Regions from separate parts of the Paenibacillus sp. S28 genome, predicted to be linked through region 1. Evidence: predicted binding sites of a transcription regulator. Region 1 holds the regulator's gene; the other holds the start of a gene.
What was found. Region 1 encodes LexA, which represses DNA repair genes until DNA is damaged. Its sites were predicted from a motif close to CGAACATATGTTCG; they were not measured.
Positions count from the first base shown of each region.

Region 1 (5,477 bases):
ATGACCGGATACGAAAGGGGAATGTATCTGTGGGGCGACATTTTCGTTCGATTCACAGCCGTCTTTTTCTGCTGTTTCTATGCTGCATGACCGGCATATTGATATTGATCAGCGTCGTGTATTATTACCGCACGATTTCCATTATTCATACCAAGGTGAATGATATCGCCGAGAAGAACATTTCGCAGACCGCCGGACTGTTCAACTCGCTGCTTCAAGGCTACAACAGTCTCTCCAAGTCGCTCAACAGCAACTACGAGCTGACCCGGCTGCTTCAGGAGACCCATGTGAAAGAGACCGTTGCCATCGAAAACGAACGAACGATTACGAATATTATCGGGGCGGCTTACTATTCAAGGAACGATATTACAGGCATCCATATTCTGACCGACAGGGGCAAAGTGTACAGCTATGAGCGCCAGTTCGCCGGGGTCATCGACAACAATTACGCCCAGACGTCCTGGTACAACGAGCTGAACGCCTCGTCGGGCAATATGGTCTGGCTCGGGATGATGCCGGGATCGCCGATCAACACGCTGCAGCAGAAAGAGAACGTCTTTGTGTTCGGACGGAAGCTGTATGATCTGAACACGCACAAGCAGCTTGGCATCATGGTCATCGAAGCGAATCCTTCGTCCATCATGGAGGCGATGTCCAATGTGACGATCAGTCCGGGCAGCCGCGTGTATCTGATCGATCAGAACAACAGCATCATCGCTTCGACCGGTAAAAAAGGGACGGAGGCGCCGGACTTTGCCAGCATTCCGAAACCGGGTGCCGAGGACGGTATTCTGGTGGACGACAGCTCAAGCCAGCTGGTGGTTGCTGCCAATACGCCCATGGCGGGCTGGACGATCTACGGATTTACCCCGAAGCACGACATTCAGGCGGAAGTAAACCAGACGACTCAATATCTCGTTATCGTCCTGATCGTGCTGATTATTGTCTCGACGGTTCTGGCCACGCTGGTATCGCGCAACATTGCTTCCCCGCTGAAGCTGCTGATCCGGGAAATGAAAAAGGTGGAGATGGGCAATTTCAGCGGTTCGGTTAATGTCGATTCGTTTGACGAAATCAACAGCCTGGTGTCTTCCTTCAACCGGATGGTGCACCGGATGGATGAGTTGATTGAGACGATCAAGGTCACGACCGTCAGCGAGAAGAATGCGCAGCTGCAGGCGCTGCAGTCCCAGGTGAATCCGCATTTTTTGTACAACACGCTGGACATGATCTACTGGATGCTGGATGAAAAGGGGAATGAACGCCTCAGCAGGGTCATTCTGTCGCTGTCGCAAATGTTCCGTTACAGCAGCAACTGGGAGGAGGCCTCCAGGACGACGCTGCGTCAGGAATTGGAACAGATCCGGCATTATTTGACGATCATCGAGAACCGGCTGGAAGACAGGCTTGTACCGAAAATCGATGTGGATCCGCAGTGGATGGACGTCACGCTGCCGAAAATGACGATTCAGCCGATTATTGAAAACGCTGTAAAATACGGACTGGAGCCGCTGGATCGGCAGGGCATGCTGCTCGTTACGGCGGAGCAGGTCATGGACGATCTCCATGTCGTCGTTCGGGATAACGGGAGGGGAATGAACGAAGACACGCTGATGCGGGTCAGAAGCTTGCTGGAGGGCGGCAACCGCACTTCGCCCAAAGCGGAGGACAGAGACGGCCCCGTGCTTCGCCGTGGCATCGGTTTGAGCAATGTGCATGAGCGGATCCGAATGATGTTCGGCAGTCCGTACGGTTTATACTTGGACAGTCAAGAAGGGGAAGGAACGACGGTAACCATCCGTTTACCAATCCGGCACCAAGGAGGAATGGAAGATGAACATTTTAGTCGTGGACGATGAGCATGTGATCCGTGACGGAATTAAGCGCACCATCCACCGGGCCTATCCGCAGCATTATGTTCACCTGGCGGCGAATCCGGAGGAAGCGGTTCAGCAGCTGCGCAGACACCGGATTGACCTGGTGCTGACCGATATCCTCATGCCGGGAATGACGGGCCTTGAATTGATGCAGCTGTGCCAAGGCAGTTATCCGCATATCAAATGGGTCATTATTTCGGCTTATTCCGAGTTTTCCTACGCCCAGGAAGCCGTCAAGCTTGGGGCTAAGGACTATATGCTCAAGCCGATCGGGAAAGAGCTGCTGCTCTCCATGATATCCGGACTTGCTCAGGAGATGGATCGGGAGAATGAAATCGTGCGCGAGGCGGAGCTGCTGAAGTCTAACCTGAAGTATTTGCGCGAGGCGGTATTTCAGCGCTGGGCGAGCGGACTCGATACCGGGCGCCTTGACGTCGCCTCAATAATTGAGAGCTACCCCGCATTCCAACTGGTAATGGTTAAGATGGAGAGCGACGCGCCGGTGCATCTGGAGCATTTTATTATTGAAAATGTGCTTGGTGAGCTGATTGAAGCGCACGGCTGCGGATTTGTGACAAGCATGGACGAAACGAGCCTGATCGGCCTCGTCTCGCTGGGGGAAGAGGGGGGCATGAAACGCCTGACGGATGAGCTGCGCGCTAACTTGAAACGATGCGTCAAGGTGCCTTTCCAAATTCAGTCGACGGGACTCATCACAGACATTCACCGGGTGCCGGAGGAAGTGCGGCGGATGCGCCAGGAATCGGCATCGCTGGAATACGAATACAACAACCCGGGCGGTAACCGAGCGATCGAGGTTGCGGTGCAGTACATCAAAGCGCACTATCATACGGATCTGTCCCTGGAAAAGGTAGCTTCGGTCGTGTTCCTGAATCCGGTCTACTTCAGCCAGCTGTTTAAGCAGAAGACAGGAAGCGGCTTCAAGGAATACGTCACCAATCTGCGGATCGAACAAGCCTGCAAGCTGCTGCTGCAAACGCATCTGAAGCTGGCCGACATTTCGGACAAAGTCGGATATGTGGACGTCAAGCATTTTACCCAGGTGTTCCGCAAAAAGACGGGAAAAACCCCGACGGAGTACCGTCTGGAGCAAACGGCGGATTCCCGTGAGGCGTGTCCCACCTGAATCATCCTGCCTTGATCCCAACGCCGAAAAGAGCCCTTGACCTTCCTGAGTAAGGAAGAGCAAGGGCTCTATTGCTGCTTGTCCAGCATCATCTGCTAGTGAATATCGCGGAACAGCCCGACGACTTTGCCCAGAATGGTGACATGGTTCAGACGCAAAGGTTCGTAAGCCGGGTTCTCCGGTTGAAGCCGGATATGGTCTTTCTCTTTGTAAAACGTCTTCACGGTTGCTTCATCCTCATCCGTCATGGCAACGACGATGTCCCCGTTATCGGCAGTCTGCTGCTGTCTCACAATGACGTAGTCACCGTTATGAATGCCCGCCTCGATCATACTGTCCCCAACGACGGAAAGCATAAATACTTTCTCATCTCCGACATAGTGCTGCGGCAGAGGGAAGTAATCTTCAATGTTCTCCGTTGCCGTGATCGGCACACCCGCTGTGACCTTGCCTACTACGGGAACTCTGGCGATCGTATGCGTGAACAGATTGCTGCTCTCGGATTCTTCTTGTCCCAACAGTTCAATGGCACGAGGCTTCGTAGGGTCTCTGCGGATCAAGCCTTTCTTCTCCAGTCGGTCCAAATGGCCGTGTACGGTCGAGCTGGAAGCCAACCCAACCGCCTCACCGATCTCTCGGACGGACGGAGGATAACCCTTGGCGCGGACTTCATTTCTGATAAATTCCAATATCGCTTGCTGCCGGCTAGATATCTTTGACATTCCCCATCAACCCCATTTAGTAACGTTTGGTAAAATTATAACATAGAACTGCCGTTCGTACAAACATAAGTTCTAAATGGTTTTGCTTTGATGGAGCGGGATTTTTGCGGCTTCTGAATGAAGGAAACCCGCCTCTAAAAACATAAGAACAATTGTTCGAAAAAAGTATTGAACAAAACAAATGTTCGTGTTATATTGTTCTCATAAAACAAGAACAAACGTTTGGAGGCGTAATATTTATGCTGAAACACACTACATACCAAAGTATTTATAATAACCCATCCGTTAACCCATCCATCAATGAAGCTATAGCATCTCCTTGGTTGAAGAAAGTACAGTCCATCGTGCCAGGCCCTGCCTTGATCAAACTGATCTTGGCGGCCCTGATTATTTTGGTGGGATGCACAGGTGTCGTTCGCGTATTCGCGGGAACCTCGGATGATGTTCGGTTAGAGAAAAATGTCATCGTTCAGCAAGGCGATACATTGTGGGGAATCGCTTCTGCCCATAAGCCGGAAGACATGGATATCCGAGCATACATTATGGCGGTGAAGAAGTATAACGATTTAACCAGCAGCGAAATTCAAGCCGGAGAAGTATTGGCACTCCCACAATATTAATAGAAGATAAATGATCAAGAGCTTGGAAAGGTGTGAACCTTGACAAGCTCTTTTTATCATGGCAAAGTTAGGTATGACTTGAATATTGGAGGAGTAATTGTATGGATATCGACAGCGTTGTAGAGAGAATTAATGAGCTTGCGCGCAAGCAAAAAGAATCCGGTTTAACCGAAGAGGAGATCGAAGAACGGGCCAAGCTTCGTGAGAGATACCTTCAGAATGTCCGCAGAAATTTCAGACAGCAGCTGGACTCGATTGAATGGGTGGATGAAGAGAAGAAATAACACCAGCTGGATTAGACTCATACATTCGATCATGGTATAGACTGACTCAAGGTTTTGTATGGCTCACTACCGATAACAGAATGCTTCTATGTAAGCGCACCCGGTTTCCTTCATTTGTTTTTCTATTATATAGAATGTGAAACTACATGAATAAATGCTGTAAGCAGTATTGGGCCGTTATATATTAGGAAGTAAATGCAAAACTTTCGTTCAAACTATATAGCCGAAAGCATTTTGAGGAGGTTCGTGAATGGCCCGTTCATGGGAAAGAAAGGTAAGAAAAAATTCAGCGCAGCTGGATAAGCAGAGAAAGAAGCAAGGCAAGCCTTCCATCTACAGCGCGGGGGGGCCTTCAGCTGACATTTATAAAGGAAGAAACTATGTGCTTCCGATTACGATGGTCGCTCTGGCTGCGGTCTACTTTCTGCTCGGGATGATTGGACAGGAGGGTACGGCGGGCAACAGCAGCATGACCTGGATCATTATGGCCATGTACGTGTTCCTGGGCTTGATGATCTTTTTGCGCAGGCCTTTCCTGCGTGTAGAGAAAAACGCCGTATCGACGATCAAGTTCAACCGGGATCGGCGACTGACCGCAGACAATATCGCCAAGATCAAGCTGGCCAAAGGCTCTGTCGTGATTGAGCCGAAGGGCAAAGGCGGCAATTGGGTGTTCACGCGCCTGATTAACCGCTACGACACCGATACCATAGGGGAACGTCTGGAGCGTTTTGCGCAGACCCACAATATCCCTTTGGAAAAATAAACAAATATAAGAGATAGCTGATGGAGAGGATGGAAGAGGATGCCGGTACAAGCTGTTTTTT
Region 1 covers NZ_JACVTM010000002.1:860,360-865,836, forward strand. Annotated here, with positions in the region: gene IAE55_RS08485 (sensor histidine kinase) at 30-1,859, shown strand; gene IAE55_RS08490 (response regulator transcription factor) at 1,834-3,024, shown strand; gene lexA (transcriptional repressor LexA) at 3,120-3,746, opposite strand; gene IAE55_RS08500 (LysM peptidoglycan-binding domain-containing protein) at 3,986-4,366, shown strand; gene IAE55_RS08505 (DUF896 domain-containing protein) at 4,468-4,650, shown strand; gene IAE55_RS08510 (hypothetical protein) at 4,901-5,416, shown strand; gene IAE55_RS08515 (HAD family hydrolase) at 5,456-5,477, shown strand, end outside.

Region 2 (5,477 bases), 400 kb from region 1:
CCATGTGGAGGTCAAGGACAAGCTAGATCCTTACAATATCGTTCCTTACCAATCCACCCACAATACCGGCGGGGTCATTATGGGCGCGGACCCGGAAACGTCGGCGGTGAACAGTTACCTGCAGATGTGGGAAGCGGAAAACGTGTTTGTGGTAGGTGCTTCGGCATTTCCGCATAACAGCGGCTACAATCCGACCGATACCGTCGGCGCGCTTGCCTACCGGGCGGCAGAAGGGATCCAGAAGTATTTGAAACAGGGAGGCATGCTTGTCTGAACAGCAGTGCTTTCGGGCTACTGCGTGACGGCCATGCGACTTCATGGAAAAGGAGGGATCGACCATGCTTTCGACGATCGGAATACCGGGGCTGCTGCTGTTGCTGCTGCTCGTCCTGCTGCTGTTCGGGCCGTCCAAGCTGCCGCAGCTCGGCAAGGCGGTGGGGACGACGCTTCACGAATTCCGCAGCTCTGCGCGGCATCTGACGGAAGAGGATGAGGAGAAGCAAGATGCGGGGCGCCGCCAGGAAGGATAACAGAACAACATACTTATTTATTTTAAATGGAGGGATTTAACATGAAAAAATGGATGCTTATAGGACTTACGCTGCTGCTGGTTTTTGTGCTTAGCGCCTGCGGAAGCAGCGGCGGAAGCGGGAGCGGCTCGTCGGACGAGTCTTCGTCTTCCGGCGGCTCGGACGGCGTGAAGGAAATCAAGGTGACGGCGTCAAACTTTAAGTTTGAGCCATCCGAGATCAAGGTCAAAAAGGGCGAAAAAGTCAAAATTACGCTGGAGAACAAAGATGGAAACCACGGTCTGGCCATTCCCGATTTCAACGTGGACCTGCAGAAGCCAAGCTCTGCAGAGTTTACCGCCGATCAAGCAGGTGAGCATGAGTTCCACTGCTCCGTCATGTGCGGTGCCGGCCACAGTGATATGAAGGGGACCCTGATTGTTGAATAAATTGGCTTAGCAGATGATGGAGCACCGGACAGCCTTCTGACGATACAGGAGGCAGAATCCAGAAAGCGCCGCCCAGCCGGACCGTAAAGGTTCGCGCAAGGCGGCGCTTTTTTTGCATATATACGGTTACGCGCCTTCCGGCACCCGTTCGATGCAATCGGGCGTATCGTTTTTAACCGAATTGACCGTCCTTGAGACCGGGTAAGCTTCCATTTCCTCGGCAGGATAGGGCACGAGCAGCTTCTGCAGGGCGTTTACGTCCGTCTGCCCGCGGTCCAGCCAGGCCATTTCGTCCTCCGGGCGCAAAATGACAGGCATCCGGTCATGGATCGGCGCCATCAGCGCATTGGGCCCGGAAGTGATGACCGTGCAGGTGCTCAGCTTGCTGCCGTCCTCCTGCAGCCAGGTGTCGTAGAGGCCGGCCATGCTGAAGATACCCCCGCCCCGGAGGGTAATCCGGTAAGGGACTTTGCCGCTGTCGGTTTTCATCCATTCATAAAATCCGTCGGCGGGAATCAGGCACCGCTTCCTCGCAAAAGGCAGCTTATAGGCCGGCTTGTCCGCCAGCGTTTCGCTTCTGGCGTTGATCATCTTGCTCCCCATGCTGCTGTCTTTAGCCCAGGACGGGACCAGCCCCCATTTAAGCTGACCGGCGCGAAGGCTGCTTCCATCATGAATGACGGCCAGTACGTTCTGCGCCGGAGCGATATTATAACGGGGATGAAAGTTCAGCGCAAGCTCAAGCTCATAGCGCAGCATCAATTCTTCCATCGACACGGTCAGTGTATAACGGCCGCACATCAGGCACTCCCCCTTTTGTGGAATGATCGTTGTAAACAGTGTACCGCGGGATGCCGGTTTACGCCAGCCTGTCTGCCAGTAGGAAGGGAAGGCTGTCAAAAAATACATTTGCATAGAGAACATGTGTTTGGTATATAATACGAATATACGTTCGCTTACCGAGTGAGCATTGCTTCGTGGAGAGGGAAGCGGCCCGGATCGTTTTTTTCGACGAGCGGTCTTTAGGGAGCTAGAGCTTCTCGGAGCTGCCCGGCCCAAACCGGTTTAACGAAATGCCAAAGTGGATGTGGAGGGTGTGTGCGCTTGAGCAGATCAAAGGAGAGAATTATATTTTTGGCCGATTGTCAGAGCTTTTATGCAAGCGTAGAGAAAGCGGATCATCCGGAGTATAAAGACAGGCCGCTCGCCGTTGCCGGAGACCCGATGCGCAGATCGGGCATCATTCTAGCCGCATGCCCGATCGCCAAGAGTTATGGGGTATCCACCGCCGAACGGCTGGGGGAGGCGCTCAAGAAGTGCCCGGATCTCGTCATTATGCGTCCAAGAATGCAGCATTATATCGATGTCTCGCTTCAGATTACCCGGATTTACGAGGAATATACCGATCTGGTCGAAATATTCAGCATCGACGAGCAGTTTCTGGACGTGACCGGCAGCCTGGCTCTCTTCGGCGACCCCGTGAGCATTGCCAAGTCAATCCAGCAGAAGGTGATGGAGGAGACGGGAGTCTGGGTGCGGGTCGGCATCAGCTCGAACAAAATTTTGGCTAAAATCGCCACCGACATTTGGGCGAAGAAGAACAAGGAGGGCATTTTTATACTGCCCAAAGCCGACATCGAGAAGAATCTGTGGCCGGAGCCGGTCCATAAAATGTTTGGAGTGGGCTCGCGCATGACGGCCCATTTTGCCAAGCTCGGCATGACGACGATCGGGGATGTGGCGAGAACGCCTCTTCCCCAGCTGAAGGATAAATTCCGGGCGCGGTTCGGCAAGCAGTCGGATATCCAGGCCGAAGTGATGTGGCGCACCGCCAACGGCATGGACGACAGCAAGGTGACCCCGGAAACGTTCGACAAGCCTCCCAAATCGGTCGGGCATATGATGACGCTGCCCCGGGACTACGCCCTCCCCAAGGAGGTCGACACGATCCTGCTGGAGCTGACGGAAGAAGTATGCCGCGACTGCCGCCGGAAGGGATATATGGGCTCGGTCGTCACGGTCAGCTGCATGTGCAGCCCTTATGACGCGCCGACAGGCTTTTCCCGGCAAATGAAGATGCCGGATCCCACGAACAACACGAACAAGGTGTATGAAGCCGTAAAAACGATTTTTTATAAGCATTGGGACCGCATGCCCGTTAGGCGCGCCGGGGTCATGCTGAGCGAGCTCAGCGACGACCGGAATTACCAGCTGACGCTGTTTGAAGACCAGGAGCGGCTGCGGGCTCTGGAAAAGGCGACGGACCATATCAAGCAGCGGTACGGCAGCATGGCGATCGTAAGAGCCTCTTCCCTTACGGGCGCCGGCCAGGCGGCGGAGCGGTCCATGAAAATCGGGGGGCATTATAAATGAGCAAGAAGCTTGAGAATAACGGGATTTGGGAATCCAGCCGCATGATGCTGCCACAGCACCGGGAGGAACTGCTGAAGCGGCGCTCGCAGCAGCCGGAGGAGCACCGGCCGCCCCGCAGGGAGGACCTGGGGCTGATGCGGGACAGAATCCTGCTTCCGGTCATGATATCGATCGTGAAGAAGCGGATCCAGGCGATCGAGGCGTCAAGCGAGGCCTTGAAGCACCTTTATTCGAAGGTGGCCCAGGTCCTGCTGCAGGACATCCAGAAGGATTTGTCCAAGGTGGAGCAAACCATGCTCGATGAGCGCATCGATCTGACCCAGGAGGGAAAGGACACCGAGATGATCTGGTACCGGTATTCGTTTCATGGGTATGAGGATACCTTCACGATCACGCGGGATTATATGCGCACGGAGGTCAGCGTAAGAATCGGACGGTACTCGGACCGGCTGATTACGGCATTGTACGCCCGTCTGCAGGATCATAAGCAGAAATAACCGAATGGAGCCCGTTGTCTTGTCTGGGAGACAACGGGCTTTTGGCCGTGCCGTACCTGGGGAGATCAGGATCGGCGGACATCCAGGCCGCTGTGGCCATAACGATGGATAGGAAGCGTACAGCAGAAATTACCAGGTTCAGCCGCCGGGATCCAGGGTAGGTATGGGAGTGGAACGCCCAGGAACGGAATGGGGCCTGTTTCCTATTTTGGAAATCCGGGGGATCATACGTTTTGCAATTCGGCGGGGGAAAGGCCGCCAATGGTAAATTTCAACAAATTGCGATTTTAAAAAAAGCCCCCATAGCGATTGATTTTTGAAAAACCTGCCCGATGATCCTAGTTACAAAGGAGCGGGGGAACGGGGAGGAAGGACCATAAAAATGAACGAAAAGTCTGGTAATTGGAATCCAGTAATTGGAATGATTTGGTGAAAAAAAGACAGGAGGTCCTACACGGGACTACGTTCTCATTTTTGTGATGTGACATAAATTGGCAAACGTTGATGTGACGCGGTTTTTCGCTGTCGCTTTATCGGACTATGGTATCAATTTTGTAATCTTTATGGATAAAGCTGTTAAAAAGACCACAACTTTAGCAATTTTGAGGCGTATAAATGTCCAGTTAACCTGTCGGCTCAAGGCTTGGTTAACGTTTCTTTGTCATTCGTAACGGGGCCGGCTGACAGGGGATGGCAGGGCTCTATGGTCCGCACGAGGGAGTGGCGGGCTAGGTCGGCGGGGTGGGAAATTTCCAACTACTAGCCTAGTTTACAGATCGGGGCCGAATAGTTAAAAATTAGATTTAGGCGAAGGCCAAGCCCCGGACCGATGAGGCAAAAATCGAAAACGAGGTGGGAACGAAGAGGCGATGATCAGACGTAAAACACTATTTATTTGGATCACGGCGGCTGCGGTTCTCATAGCCGGAGGCGGGGCGGCGGGACTGATGTTGAAGAACCCGACGGCTGCGGCCTACAAAGATCCGGACGGTACGAGATTTACGTTTAAAACCCAGGGGGACCGTTTCCTGAAGTACGAGAAGGACGGGACATGGAAAGAGATATTCGTTAAAGGCGTTAATCTTGGCGCCACGGTGCCGGGACATTTTCCGGGGGAGCTGCCGGCGACCGAGGAAGATTATCTGCGCTGGTTTAAAGAAATTGACGACATGGGCGCTAACGTCATACGGGTCTACACGATTCACCAGCCCGTATTCTATCAGGCTCTCGTCAAGTACAACAAAGATAAGGGGGACGACCCTCTGTATTTTATGCAGGGGATCTGGTCGCCTGAAGAACAGCTGATCGAGCAGCAGGACGCCTATTCGGGGGATATTACGAAACAGTTCAAAGAGGAAATCAAGAAGGCGGTTGCCGCGGTATACGGCGATGTCACGATTCCGCAGAAGCAGGGTTCGGCAAGCGGGGAGTACAAGGCGAATGCCGGAAAGTACTTGATGGCATGGCATCTTGGAACCGAATGGGATCCAGGTATGGTCAAAAATACGAACAAGGTGCACAGCGACGTGAAAGCCTATCAGGGCAAGTATTTTTCGGGTACGAAAGACGCGGCTCCGTTCGAAAACTGGCTGGCCAGCTTGCTTGACTATACGGCCGAGCAGGAGGAGCATTACGGTTGGGAGCATCCC
Region 2 covers NZ_JACVTM010000002.1:462,342-467,818, forward strand. Annotated here, with positions in the region: gene IAE55_RS06510 (GMC family oxidoreductase) at 1-274, shown strand, start outside; gene tatA (twin-arginine translocase TatA/TatE family subunit) at 339-530, shown strand; gene IAE55_RS06520 (cupredoxin domain-containing protein) at 572-958, shown strand; gene IAE55_RS06525 (SOS response-associated peptidase) at 1,085-1,759, opposite strand; gene IAE55_RS06530 (DNA polymerase IV) at 2,063-3,331, shown strand; gene IAE55_RS06535 (hypothetical protein) at 3,328-3,828, shown strand; gene IAE55_RS06540 (hypothetical protein) at 4,698-5,477, shown strand, end outside.
Region 2: a site for LexA is predicted at 1,900-1,913, ahead of IAE55_RS06530 (DNA polymerase IV). Genes of this name have one in related genera too.